3 regions of the Herbaspirillum hiltneri N3 genome follow, and region 3 is predicted to be linked to each of the others. Evidence: predicted binding sites of a transcription regulator. Region 3 holds the regulator's gene; each other region holds the start of a gene.

Region 1 (4,698 bases), 2.4 Mb from region 3:
AACAAGGATCTGGCCGGGCAGGTGTATCGCCAGCTGCGCGACGCCATTCAGAGCGGCCGCCTGGCGCCGGGGGAACAGGTGCCGCCGTCGCGCCTGCTGGCCACGCAGCTGGGCCTGTCGCGCAAGACCGTCTCGGAAGCCTATGGGCGGCTGACGCTGGACAAGCTGCTGGTGGGCCGGGCCGGCAGCGGCACCTTCGTCAATGCGCCGGCCGAGCCGAAAGCCAAGCCGAAACGCTTCGAAAGCAGCGACCTCGCCGCCGGCAAACTGATCGCGCATTGGCTCGATCAGTCGTTCCCGCTGCTGATGCGGCACGTCGGCCCGGAAACGCGCTCGCAATACGATTTCATGGGCGGCATCCCGGTGCGCAGGCAATTTCCGCAGGAAGAGTGGCGCCAGTGCGTGCTGTACGGGTTGCGCCAGGTCAATGAGGCGCGCGGCTTCTACGCCGAGACCGAAGGCGTGCCGGCCTTGCGCGAGGCGATCGCGCGCCATGTGTCGTTCTCGCGAGGGGTGCAATGCACGGCTGCCGATGTACTAGTGACCAACGGCGCGCAGCAGGCGCTGGACCTGATTACGCGGGTGCTGGTGGAGCCGGGCAGCGTGGTGGCGGTGGAAGATCCCGGCTATCCGCCCGCGCGCATGCTGTTCTCGGCGCAAGGCGCCAGGGTGGAGAGCGTGCCGGTGGACGACGAAGGGATGCGGGTCGATCTGATTCCGGATGGAACACGCCTGATCTATGCGACGCCGGCGCATCAGTTTCCGCTCGGCATGCCGATGAGCCCGGCGCGGCGCACGGCCTTGCTGGCGCGCGCGCGTGAATTGCGGGCCATCGTCATCGAGGACGATTACGACAGCGAGTTCCGTTACGAGGGGCGGCCCATGGATTCGCTGCAAAGCATGGACCAGGACGGGCTGGTGGCGTTCGTGGGCACGTTTTCCAAGTCGATGAACCCGGAGTTGCGCGTCGGCTACGTGATTGCGCCGCCGTCGATCTTGCGCGCCATGAGCGTGGTCAAGGGCTTGTCGGACTGGCATACGCCGACCCTGACCCAGTGGGCGATGGCGAGGTTCATTGACGAGGGCTACCTGCAAAAGCACATCCGCCGCTGCCACGGCATCTATGTCGCACGCCGCGAAAAGCTGCATGCCGCGCTCAACGGTGCGCTCAAACCCTGGATGCGCGCGGTGCCGACGACTGCCGGTTTCCACCTGGCGGCACAGATGACGGCCGAAGTCGACATGGCGCAATTGCTGCGGCTGGCGCGCCGGGTCGACGTCGCGCTGTACACGCTGGACGAGTTCTACTACCGGGTCAAGCCGGAGCCGGCGCTGTTCTTCGGCTATGGCGCCATCGAGTCGCTCGACATCGAGACGGCGCTGGGACGCGTGAGGACGATCCTGGAAGAGCTCAGCGGCTAAGCAGCTAAGTAAGCAACTAAGCAGCTAAGCGGGCAACAACGGCTTTTCAGGCGTTCTCGATCATCGGATAGAAATCGCGGTCTTCGCGCTGCATGCGGTCGAACAGGACTTTCAGCACCTTGTTGGCGGCGTTGCGGAAGCCGTCGGGATCAGCCGCCACGTGGCCGGCATCATTCCATTTGCGTGCAAATTCGCCATAGGCTTCGGCGATGTGGGTCATTTCATGCTGGTATTGCTTGCCCATCGTGGCCAGGCGAGGATTGTTGGCTTCCTGCAAGGCGGGATAAAGGAATTTGTCCTCGATCGACAGGTGCAGTTTGATGACGGAGCTCATCTTGATCACTTGTGCGGCGATGTCGGCGGCGTGCTCGGCGATGCCCAGATGGGAAAACTCCTTGAGCTTGCGGATGTTGTCGAAGATGACCGTGTGCTGGTGTTTGTATTTGTCGATGTCCATGGAGTTTCTATCGGTATCTCATTCTCGTCAGGTCTGAAACGGCGCCGGACTGCCTTCAGCCCGGCGCGCGGTGCTTAATCCAGCGAAGCAGCCGGGCCAAAGAACTCGTAACGGCTCTGCGCCGCCGGTACACCCAGCTCGTGCAGGTGGCGCTTGATTGCCTTCATGAAGGACTTGGGACCGACAAAATAGGCGTCCACGTCCATCGACTCCGGCAGCCAGCCGGCCAATTTGTCGCGATCGATGTAGCCGGTCGCATGTGGCGCCTGGTCCTGTTCGCGCGGTTGCTCGTAGCAGAAGTAATGCTGCAACTGCGGATGTTCCTGCGCCAGGTCGGCGATTTTCTTGCCGAAGGCGTGTACGCCGCCATGCCGCGCTGCGTGGATGAACACGACCGGGCGCTTGCTCGGCAGCGCTGCGTCCAGCATCGCCAGCATCGGCGTGATGCCGACGCCGCCACTGATCAGCACCAGCGGGCGTTCACCCGGGGTCAGCGTGAACTCTCCCGATGGCGGCATCAGGTCGATCTGCTTGCCGACCGTCATGTGGTCGTGCAGGAAGTTCGAGACCTTGCCGTTTGGCTCGCGCTTGACGCTGATGCGGTACATCTTGTCGTTCGGCGCGGCCGACAGCGAGTACTGGCGGCGCATTTCCTCGCCGTCGACGGTGACGCACAGGCCGATGTATTGGCCCGGGTGGTATTCCATGATGGCCTTGCCGTCTTCAGGCGCGAAGTAGAAGGAGGTGATTTCCTCGCTCTCGTCGACGCGGCGCACCACCACGAACTTGCGCAGGCCGCGCCAGCCGCCGTCGGCTTTTTCGGTGGCCTGGTAGATGTTTTCCTCTGCGCCGATCAGGATGTCGGCCAGCTGGCCGTAGGCGGCGGCCCAGGCTTCGATGACCTGGTCGGTGGCGATTTCCGCGCCCAGCACTTCGCGGATGGCGCGCAGCAGGCAGTCGCCGACCATCGGATAATGTTCCGGCTGGATCTGCAGCGCGACGTGCTTGTTGATGATGGTGGTGACCAGGCCGCCCAGTTGTTCGAGCTGGTCGATATGGCGCGCGTACATCAGCACGCCGTTGGCCAATGCGCGCTGCTGGTCGCCGCTGCCTTGGTGGGCCTTGTTGAACAAGGGGATGACTTGCGGGTAGTCGCGCATGAGCATCTTGTAGAAATGCGTGGTCAGCGCTTCGCCGCCGCTTTCGAGCAGGGGAACGGTGGATTTGACGATGGCGCGGTGGGCGTCGGAGAGCATGGCGGTACCTTTCAGGGTTGAACAAGCAGACGGGAGGTCGGGAATCCTCGTTTCCTGCCCCTTCTTAATCAAACTCCATGCCAGAGTAAAAATCTTTTATAATCAGTCACTTAAAAAATGACCGAGTCAAATCGACCCGAGTCATATTGACTCGAAAAGGGTAAAAATGACTCCAAAGCTCATGCTGGACGCGTTGATTCCGCTGGTGGCCGACTTGTCGCGTGAGCTGCATGACAGCGAGCGCTACCGCCGCCTGCTGGATACGCTGCGCATGCTGTTTCCCTGCGACGCCGCCGCCTTGTTGCGGCTCGACGGCGAGGTGCTGGTGCCGCTGGCGATCAACGGCCTGAGCAGCGACACGCTGGGCCGGCGCTTCCGCGTGAGCGAACATCCGCGCTTTCGCGTGTTGTTGTCGAACCTGCCGCCGACGCGTTTTCCGGCCAACTCGTCCTTGCCGGATCCTTACGACGGCCTGGTCGAAGCGCATTCCGGCGAACTCCACGTCCACGATTGCATGGGATGCCAGATCACCATGAACGGCCGTCCCTGGGGTTTGCTGACGCTGGACGCGCTCGGGCCGGGCCGCTTCGATTCGGTCGATACGGCCTCGCTGCAGGCCTTCGCGAGTCTGGCGGCGGCGACCGTCAATGTTGCCGAACGCATCCATGATCTTGCCGAGACCAGCGAACAGGAGCGCCAGCGCGCCGAAGCCTACCGGCTCGCCGCCAACCAGAGCCGGCGCGAGCTGATCGGCCAGAGTCCGGCGCACAAGCGGATGATGAAAGAGGTGCGGCTGGCCGGTCCGAGCAACATGACCGTGCTGATCACCGGCGAAACCGGCACCGGCAAGGAGCTGGTCGCCAACGCCATCCACGCCGCCTCGCCGCGTGCACGCAAACCCATCATCAGCCTCAATTGCGCCGCGTTGCCGGAAACCCTGGTCGAGAGCGAGCTGTTCGGCCACGTGCGCGGGGCGTTTTCCGGCGCGGTCGGCGACCGGCGCGGCAAGTTCGAGCTGGCCGACGGCGGCACCTTGTTCCTTGATGAAGTGGGGGAGTTGTCGCTGACGGTGCAGGCCAAGTTGCTGCGTGCGCTGCAAAGCGGGCAGATCCAGCGGGTCGGGTCGGACGAGGAACACAAGGTTGACGTGCGCGTGATCGCCGCCACCAACCGCGACCTGGAGGAAGAAGTGCGGCTGGGCCGCTATCGCGCCGACTTCTACCATCGCCTCAGCGTGTATCCGCTGGCGGTGCCGCCGTTGCGCGAGCGGGGCCACGACATCTTGCTGATCAGCGGGTTTTTCCTGGAAGAAAACCGTTTCCGGCTGGGTTTGCTGAGCCTGCGGCTGGCGACCGATGCGCAGGAAGTGCTGCTCAATTACCGCTGGCCGGGCAACGTGCGCGAGCTGGAACACGTGATCGCCCGCACCGCGCTCAAGACGCTCGGCAAGCATCCCGAGCGGCCGCGCATCCTGACGCTGGCGGCCGAGGATTTCGATCTTTCCAATGAGAAGGCGGTGGCGTTGTCAGCGCATGAAGAACAGGTCCAGTCCGAGCTGGACCT
Region 2 (4,698 bases), 170 kb from region 3:
GCCATGCCGATGATCAGCAGGATCGCCCCCGACAAGGTCGCCGCCTCCACCAGCATCGGATAGATGCGCTTGAAGTCGAGATGCTTCAGGAAGGCATGCATGACCAGGCCGACCACGATGGTGTACGCGACACCGATGGTGGCGACTTCAGTGGCCGTAGCGACGCCTTCAATGACCGCCACGCGGATCAGCATCGGCAAGGCCAGTGCAGGGATCGCGGCAATCAGGGTCTTGCCGATCACGCCGATGGAAGCGCGTTTCACATCCGGCATCGGTTCGCGGCGGGCGCGGAACCAGCAGACGATGCCAATCGCAATCGTGGCGATCACCGCAGGCATCAGCCCGCCGATGAACAGGGCTGTGATCGACACGCTGCACACCGCACCGATGGTGATCAGCACCAGGCTCGGTGGAATCGTCTCGGTCATGGCGCCGGAAGACGACAGCAAGGCCACCAGCTCTTCCGGCTTGGAGCCGCGCTTCTTCATTTCCGGGAACAGCGCCGGGGCGATGGCGGCCATGTCGGCCGCTTTCGAGCCGGAGATGCCCGAGACCAGGAACATCGCGCCCAGCAGCACGTATTGCAGTCCGCCCCGCACATGACCCAGCAAGGCGGCCATGAAGTCGATGAGCGTACGCGCCAGGCCGCTGATTTCCAGCAGCGAGCCGAGCAGCACGAACAGCGGCACCGACAGCAGGATCAGGCTGGACATGCCTTCGTCCATGCGGCTGACCACGATCATCATCGGCGCGCCGGTGGCGATCGTCAGATAAGCCATCGTCGCCGTACCAAAGGCAAACGCAATCGGAATGCCGCCTGCGACACAGACACCGATCAGCAGCACGAAGAACACGATCAGGTTGTAATTGCCCATGGCCAGCAAGGCCGGCTTGCTGATCCACAGCACGGCGCCGATCACGGCCACGACCGCGACCGCAGAGAGCACCTGTTTGACGCTGGAGCGGCTGGCCATGCGTGCAATCGCCGCCAGGAACATCAGGATCGCGCCCACCGGCAACGCAGCTGCGCGCAGGCCGTCGGGAATCTCCAAAGCCGGCGTGGTGATGGCCATCTGCTCCGAGGCATGGTCGACGGCGGGATGGATGATCATCAGCACGAAGATGCAGACGATCAGCGCGGCGACGGTTTCCAGCCAGACGCGCCATTTGTCGGAGAGCTTGTTGACGATGGCCGTCAGGCGCATGTGCTCGCCCCGGTCCAGCGCCAATACCGCTCCCAGCATCGACAGCCAGATGAACAGCGTGGAGGCCAGTTCATCCGACCAGATCAGCGGGTCGTGCAACGCATAGCGGTAGATCACCCCGGCCAGCAGCACGCCGGTTTCCACCACCACCAGCGTTGCCGCCACGGCGGCGACAACGTGCATCACATTGCGGTTCACGCCCGCCAGCAGACGCGCCAGCGGGTTGGCCGGCGCCGATGCCGATGCAGGATGCATTCTTGCTTCTGTCATCGCCGCGTCCATTTATGCCAGCTTCCCGGTGTACTTCTCCAACAGCGCCCAAGGTTCGTCGCCGAACTTCTTGTGCCACTCGGCGTAGAAACCGGCGCTGCGCAGCTTGGCGCGGAAGGCTTCATTGTCGGTGTCGTTGAAGGCCAGGCCCTTGCCCTTCATCTCGGTCGCCAGCGAATCGTTCAGCGCCTTGACGTCGGCGCGCTGCTTCATGCCGGCTTCGTTGATATTGCGCGTGACGATCTCTTGCAGATCCTTGGGCAGGCGCTCGAACGACTTCTTGTTGGCCAGGAACCAGAAACCGTCCCACATGTGATTGGTCATCGAGCAGAACTTCTGCACTTCGTACAGCTTGGCGGTCGAGATGATCGCCATCGGGTTTTCCTGGCCTTCGACGATCTTGGTCTGCAGCGCGGAATACACTTCGGCGAAGTTGATGCTGGCCGGCGCCGAATCGAAGGCGCGGAACATCGAGGTCCACAGCGGGCTCGGCGGCACACGCAGCTTCATGCCCTTGAGGTCTTCCGGCTTGTTGATCGGACGGGTGCTGTTGGTGATCTGGCGATAGCCATTGTCCCAGATCTTTTCAAATGCAAAGACGGTCGACTTGGCGTCGATCTGCTTGCGCACATGCGCACCCAGCTCGCCGTCCATCGCCGCCCACACCTGGTTGTAATCCTTGAACGCGAAACCGACGCCGCTGATCTGCGCAGCCGGCACCAGCGTGCCAAGAATCAGCGGCGACAAGGTGAAGAAGTCGACCGCGCCCGAGCGCACCTGGCCCAGCGTATCGGTATCGTTGCCGAGCTGGTTGTTCGGATAGACCTGGAAGTCGATGCGACCCTTGGATTCAGTCGCGATCTTGGCGGCCATTTCCTTGGCGCGCACATTCATCGGATGCGTGGCCGGCAGGTTGTTGGCGTACTTCAGCGTGAATTCAGCGGCGGCGTGCGCCTGTGTCGCCATCATGCCGGTCGCAGCAGCAGCCGATGCAATGGATACGGTCTTCAAAAAGTGACGGCGTGTAACGCCAGCAGTTGGTTTGCCCATCTGTTTGTCTCCTGATTTTAGTTTTGGTTGGTTTGTTGCCGATACGAGTGAAACGAATAACTTGTTCAGCACTGCTTATGCGTCCTAGAGCAATTTGGATGCCAAGTCGATGACGGCACTGGCGTTCCTCCCTGAAGTCGGCATTGCAAGCACATTCTCTTCGATAAACGCCTGATTCGACAAGGGATGTGAGAGCCAATCGGGTGTTTATTTTGATGCGACACCTGTCGCATTGCCTGGACACTTGATTGACACCTGTATGCGGTTTCAGCCGGGCCTCATTCTGCAGCGCAGCAAATCGTCCCAGTGTGCAACGTGCTATGTTTACCGCCATCACGGCCTGCCGACGCCGCCCGCACGGGCGCTGCCGCCATAACAGGAATCACCGCGGCAATGCTGCCCCGGCCTGAAAAATTCGTGGCATCGTTTTTGCATATTGCTGTTCCAACACACTCTTTTCAGGAATCCACATGACTGCATCTTCACCTTGCATCACCGGCTGGAACCACTCCCAATTCGGCAAGCTCGACGGCATCGATCCGGAAGCACTGATCGGCCAGGTTGCCAAGGCCGCCATCGAACACGCCGGCCTGACGCCGGAAGACATCGGCTCGATCCACATCGGCACCTTCAACGGCGGCTTCCTGTACCAGGACTTTCCCTCCTCGCTGGTGTTCAATACCCTGCCCGCGCTGCGCTTCAAGCCGGCCGTGCGCGTCGAGAACGCCTGCGCCACCGGTTCGGCCGCGATCCACTCGGGCATGCAATCGATTTTGTCCGGCCAGGCCAGGCATGCGCTGGTGATCGGCTTTGAAAAAATGACCGAGCTGGCCACACCACAAGTCGGCGAAGTGCTGCTCAAGTGCTGCTACGCCAAAGAAGAGGCCGGTATCCCGGGCGGCTTCGCCGGCGTGTTCGGCAAGATCGCGCAAGCCTACTTCGACCGTTACGGCGATCAGTCGGATGCGCTGGCCGCCATTGCCGCCAAGAATCACAAGAACGGCATGAGCAATCCCTACGCCCACATGCGCAAGGATTTCGGTTTTGATTTCTGCCGCAATGTTTCGGAAAAGAATCCTTTCGTCGCCGGTCCGCTCAAACGCACCGACTGCTCGCTGATTTCCGACGGCGCCGCCGCACTGGTGCTGAGCGCCGCCGACGCCGCCAAGACCATGCAACGCGCCGTGACCTTCCGCGCCGCCGTGCACGTCAATGACTTCCTGCCGCTGTCGCGCCGCGATCCGACCCGCTTTGAAGCCGGCGCGCTGGCATGGCAACAGGCGTTGAAGCAGGCCGACCTGAAATTGCTCGACCTGTCGCTGGTGGAAACACACGACTGCTTCACCATCGCCGAATTACTTGAGTATGAAGCCATGGGCCTGGCCGAACCCGGCCAGGGCGCGCGCGCCATCCTCGACGGCGTCACCGCCAAGAACGGCCGCCTGCCGATCAATCCTTCCGGCGGCCTCAAATCCAAGGGCCACCCGGTCGGCGCCACCGGCGTGTCGATGCACGTGATGGCCGCGATGCAAGCCAGCCATGACGCGGGCGACATGCAGATCCCGAATGCGCGCTATGCCGGCGTGTTCAACATGGGTGGTGCTGCGGTGGCGAACTACGTGAGCATTCTGGAGCGCGTGCACTGACAGTTTTCCCCGCCGTCCTGACAAGCTCGGGACGGCGGCAGTAATAGCAACAACAGCAACAGCAGCGGCAGCAACAAAGATCCATATAAAAATACACACGAGCGAGACGATGTTAACAAAAGTAATGAACCTGGGGCGGCTTCTCTCCGACGTCGCCCGTCGCTTTCCGGACGAGCCGGGCCTGATCTTCGGCGACGGTACTGCCGACGGCAAAGGCGACAAGATCGCCACCTGGAAACAGATCAACGACCGCGTCGACACGCTGGCCCATTCGCTGCAAAAGCTGGGCGTGACCAAGGGTGACAAGATGCTGGTCCACTCCCGCAACAACCTGCAGATTTTCGAAAGCGCCTGGGCCGCCTTCAAGCTGGGCATGGTCTGGGTCCCGACCAACGTGCGCATCACGCCGCCGGAAGCGGCCTACCTCGGCCAGTCGAGCGGCGCCAGCGTGATGCTGTACGACCGCGGCTTCGCCAACTATGTCGACGCGGTGAAAGAAATTTCTCCCGCGCTGAAACACGTGATTG
Region 3 (4,698 bases):
AAAGCGGTTCTTCCGGCAGGCGTTTTGCCATCGAGTGATGGTTTTGTACGCGGTCCTTGTGCTTGATGACCTGGCGATCCAGCTTGTCGATCAGCATGTCGATGGCGGCGTACAGGTCATGTGCAATGCTCTCGGCATGCAGATCTTTCCCCTTGATATGAACGTTTATTTCTGCTTTCTGGCGTTTTTCTTTTTCGGTCAGCTTGTCTACGCTGAGAATGACACTGATGTCGATCACGTGGTCAAAGTGGCGCTTGATGCGCGTCAGCTTGCTTTGCACGTACTCGCGGATGGCAGGGGTCAAATCGAGATGATGGCCACTAATGGTCAGATTCATACAGCACTCCTATCGTGAGATTGCTGGAGGTTCTTACGTATTGTCCGGTTGCTTGCAGGCAGCACCAGAACAAAACACCCGAACTCAACAGAACACAGCAACGATGCTTTGCTACAGAAAAACTTACAGAGATTTGCGGAGATTTACCGGCGGGATTTTGAGCACTTCGCGGTATTTCGCGACAGTCCGTCGCGCCACCACCATGCCCTGTTCCGCCAACATATCTGCAATCTTGCTATCAGAGAGTGGGTTCTTAGGGTCTTCTGCTCCTATCAGTTGTTTGATGAGAGCCCGTATCGCAGTGGAGGAAGCTTCACCTCCTGTTTCCGTTGCGACGTGGCTGCCGAAGAAGTATTTCAACTCAAACATGCCATGCGGAGTCAGCATGTATTTCTGAGTCGTTACACGAGAAATAGTGCTCTCGTGTAGACCTAGTGTATCAGCTATTTCGCGCAACACAAGGGGGCGCATGGCAACTGCGCCATGCGAAAAAAAGTTGCGTTGCCTCTCAACAATTGCCTGGGCGACACGCAAAATTGTGTCGAAGCGTTGCCGCATATTCTTGATCAGCCACTTGGCTTCCTGCAGCTGCGAACCGAGCGATCCGTCGCCCTTGGTTTGCTTGAGCGCATTGGCATACATGGCGTTGACGCGCAGTCGCGGCATCACGTCGTGGTTGAGCAAAACCTGCCAGCCGTCCTTGGCCGCCTTGACAATGACATCGGGCACCACGTAGTCGGATCGGCCCGATGCAAATACGGCGCCGGGATGCGGATGGCACTGGCGAATCACGGCTTGCGCTTCGCGCAGGTCTTCATCGTCGCAGCCGAGCGCTTTCTTGATCTTGTTGAAATCGCGCTGGGCGAACAGCGCCAGATAATCTTCGACGATCGTCAGCGCCAACCGGCGTGTGACAAAGGCAACTTTCGGCAAGCGCCGGATCTGCAGCGCCAGGCATTCGGACGCGCTGCGTGCGCCGATGCCGGCCGGGTCGAAGCTCTGCAGCAGCTTCAGCGCAATGGTCAGTTCGTCAAGTTCGATTTCCAGTTCTTCGGGCAAGCGCGCGTGGATTTCTTCGAGCGACTCTTCCAGATAGCCATGGTCATCGATCGCATCGACGATCAGTTCGATCAGCGCGCGGTCGCGCAGGCTGCGCACCGTCAGGCGCGTCTGCTCCTGCAGATGTTCGCGCAGCGTGATGTCATGCGCTTCGAGTTGCGGACGCGAATCTTCGTCGTCGGGCGTCTTGCCGGTGCGGGCGACGTCGTCGAAGCTCCAGTCGGTGTCGCCGCCGGCGTGGTCGTCGCCGACTACGCTGTCCTGCGGATCGCCGGCTTCGCCTTCAGCCGGGGCGGCGCTGGCCGCGGTGTTCTCGACCGGATCGGCCTGCGCCGAAGGCGGGCTGCTGATGGCGCCGTCGGCCAGCAGCCGCACGGAATTGTCGAGCGCGTCATCGAGGCGTTCCAGCAGCGGATTGTCCGACAGGATCTGTTCCAGTTCCTGGTGCAGCTCCAGCGTCGACAGCTGCAGCAAACGGATCGACTGCTGCAACTGCGGCGTCAATGCCAGATGCTGGGAGGTGCGAAGCTGGAGGGATTGTTTCATTCAGTTTTCAGGTGGCCTGGGTGCTACATGCGGAAGTGTTCGCCGAGATACACGCGGCGAACGGACTCATCGGCGATGATGTCGTCGGGGCTGCCGCTGGCCAGCACGGTACCCTGATTGATGATGTAGGCACGGTCGCAGATGCCCAGCGTTTCGCGCACGTTGTGGTCGGTGATGAGCACGCCGATGCCGCGTTCCTTGAGGAAGCGCACGATGCGCTGGATCTCGATCACGGCGATCGGATCGATACCGGCGAACGGTTCGTCGAGCAGAACGAAGCGCGGATCGGTCGCCAGCGCACGGGCGATTTCGACGCGCCGGCGTTCACCGCCGGACAGCGACAGGGCCGGGCTTTCACGTAGCTTCTCGATCTGCAATTCGTGCAGCAGGCTGTTGAGGCGGCCTTCGATTTCATCGCGGCTGAGCGACACGCCGTTTTCTTTGCGCAGTTCCAGCACGGCGCGGATGTTGTCTTCCACGTTGAGCTTGCGGAACACCGATGCTTCCTGCGGCAGGTAGGACAGGCCGAGTTGCGCCCGCTCGTGAATCGGCAGTCGCGAAATCGCCGCACCGTCGAGATCGATCTCGCCGCCGTCGGACGGCACCAGGCCGACGATCATGTAGAACGAGGTGGTCTTGCCGGCGCCGTTGGGGCCGAGCAGGCCGACCACTTCGCCGCTGGCGACTTCCAGCGAAACGTCGCGCACGACCTGGCGCGCGCCGTAGCTCTTTTGCAATCCGCGGACAACGAGAGAACTGATCGCCATCTTATTGGCCCTTCGAAGAATCGACGCGCGGCTGGATGATCGCGGTGATGCGACCGCCGCCGGGTTTGCTTTCGCCGGTGTTGGTGTTGTTGACCGAATAGAATTCGGCGCGGCTGTCGTAGGAGATGAACTCGCCGTTGACTTCATCGGTCACGCGCGGGCCGTCCATGCGCTGCATGTGGGCGCGCGTGAACAGTTTCGAGATTTCGGTTTTTTCGCTGTATTCGATACGCTCCGCCTGGCCTTCGATCCAGAGGTTCGGACCGCCGTCGCGCTTCTGGCGGAAGCTCGCCAGCTGGCCGGGCGCCGCATACAGGATCGCCAGTTCATAGCCGGCCGGGTCGGTGGTCAGCACGACCTTGCCGGCCTTGATCAGCAGCGTGCCGCGCGTGAGCACGACGTTGCCGGTGAACGTCTTCACCTGCTTGACGTCGTCGTAGACCATTTGCTCGGCTTCGATGCGGGTCGGCTTTTCCGTGTCGGCGCGTTCGGCGCGTGCGACGCCGGCGATGCCCATCAGGAGCACGGTAAGCAGCGGCAGTAGGGATGTCGTTTTCATAGGATCCTGCGCAAGTATCTCGTTTGGATTATGCCAATTGGCGTGGGGGCTGAAGGCTAACGGGCCGGCCGGGTACGCGGCTGGTACGTGCCGCGCACATTGTGTAGCAACTGGAATTCCTGCGTCGCATTGTTGGCGATCATGCCGGTGCCGGTCATGATGGATTGGCCCATCGTGATTTCGACCGGCTTGTCGGTGCGGGCGATGTCTTCGTCGGGCAGCAGCAGCAGGTATTCGGTCTTCAGGTGCATGTCCTCGGCGGTGCCGAAGGCCGGGCGATCGGCATTGACGTTGTCGTACATGTGGATCTTGGTGTTGTCATCTTCAATCCTGGCCCGTTTCGAGCGCAGTGTCATCGATGGCTTTTCCGGCGCCAGGCTGGTGATCACGGGCAAGGTCACCTCGAACGAATCGTCAATGGGGAAGTGGACCATTTTTTCGCCGGTGATGTCGTAGCGCGGATGGCCGGTTTCAGACATCTTCACGTAGCTGAACTTCTCGACGTAATAATCCGGCTTGCTGCGCGGACGCGCGGCAAGCGCATCGTCGGTATCGCGGCGCATGACCTGCAGCACCCAGAAGCTGCCGAGCGCCAGCGCGGTCAGCACCACCAGCACGACGACCAGCCGGATGCGCTGCGCGGCGCGTTCGCCGCTGCGATTGCTCATGCCAGGTACGCGGCCAGCGCCGCCTCGTAATGGCCTTGCGCGGTCAGGATGAAATCGCAGACCTCGCGCGCCGCGCCATTGCCGCCGCAGCTGTCGGTGATGTATTGCGCACGCTGCTTGACGTCGTGATGACCGTTGGCGACGCAGGCGGTGAAGCCAACCTTGGTCAGCACCGGCAGGTCGATCACGTCGTCGCCCAGGTAGCCGCAGGCGGCAGCGGCTACGCCGGTCTGCTCCAGCAACTGCGCAAAGGCGATACGCTTGTCGTGCACGCCCTGGAACACGTGGGCGATGCCCAGGTCCTTGGCGCGGCGCAGGACGATCGGCGACTGGCGCGCGGTGATGATGGCCGTGGCGATGCCGCCGAACTGCTGCAGCATCTTGATGCCGTGGCCGTCGAGCGCGTTGAAGCGCTTGACCGGTTCGCCTTCGGGGCCGTAATACAAGCCGCCGTCGGTGAGTACGCCGTCAACGTCGAAAATCATCAGGCGGACCTGCTTGGCGTTGGCGACGGCGGCCGTGCTGGCCTTGCTGAATCGATCCGTCATCAGATCACCTTGGCGCGGGTCAGGTCATGGATATGCAGCGCGCCCACCAGCTTGCCCTGGGCGTCCGCCACCAGCACCTGGTTGATGCGGAATTCTTCCATCAACTGGACGGCATCGACCGCCAGCTGATCTGGATTGATGGTGCGCGGGCCCCGATGCATGACGTCTGCGATGGAGGATGTGGTGAAATCTTCGCCACGCTCCAGCAAGCGGC

The links. Region 3 encodes sigma-54, which starts transcription at its own class of promoters, with help from an activator protein. Its sites were predicted from a motif close to TGGCANGNAANCTGCTTT; they were not measured.
Region 1: a site for sigma-54 is predicted at 3,201-3,218, ahead of hmpA (NO-inducible flavohemoprotein). Genes of this name have one in related genera too.
Region 2: a site for sigma-54 is predicted at 2,944-2,961, ahead of F506_RS02355 (acetyl-CoA acetyltransferase). Genes of this name have one in related genera too.

The regions. Positions count from the first base shown of each region.
Region 1 is NZ_CP011409.1:2,780,250-2,784,947, forward strand. It holds gene pdxR (MocR-like pyridoxine biosynthesis transcription factor PdxR) at 1-1,422, shown strand, start outside; gene F506_RS12625 (hemerythrin domain-containing protein) at 1,469-1,879, opposite strand; gene hmpA (NO-inducible flavohemoprotein) at 1,954-3,135, opposite strand; gene norR (nitric oxide reductase transcriptional regulator NorR) at 3,302-4,698, shown strand, end outside.
Region 2 is NZ_CP011409.1:518,731-523,428, reverse strand. It holds gene F506_RS02365 (TRAP transporter large permease) at 1-1,460, opposite strand, end outside; gene F506_RS02360 (TRAP transporter substrate-binding protein) at 1,488-2,525, opposite strand; gene F506_RS02355 (acetyl-CoA acetyltransferase) at 2,996-4,171, shown strand; gene F506_RS02350 (acyl-CoA synthetase) at 4,263-4,698, shown strand, end outside.
Region 3 is NZ_CP011409.1:346,756-351,453, forward strand. It holds gene hpf (ribosome hibernation-promoting factor, HPF/YfiA family) at 1-337, opposite strand, end outside; gene F506_RS01590 (RNA polymerase factor sigma-54) at 461-1,942, opposite strand; gene lptB (LPS export ABC transporter ATP-binding protein) at 1,966-2,709, opposite strand; gene lptA (lipopolysaccharide transport periplasmic protein LptA) at 2,711-3,268, opposite strand; gene lptC (LPS export ABC transporter periplasmic protein LptC) at 3,325-3,936, opposite strand; gene F506_RS01610 (KdsC family phosphatase) at 3,933-4,484, opposite strand; gene F506_RS01615 (KpsF/GutQ family sugar-phosphate isomerase) at 4,484-4,698, opposite strand, start outside.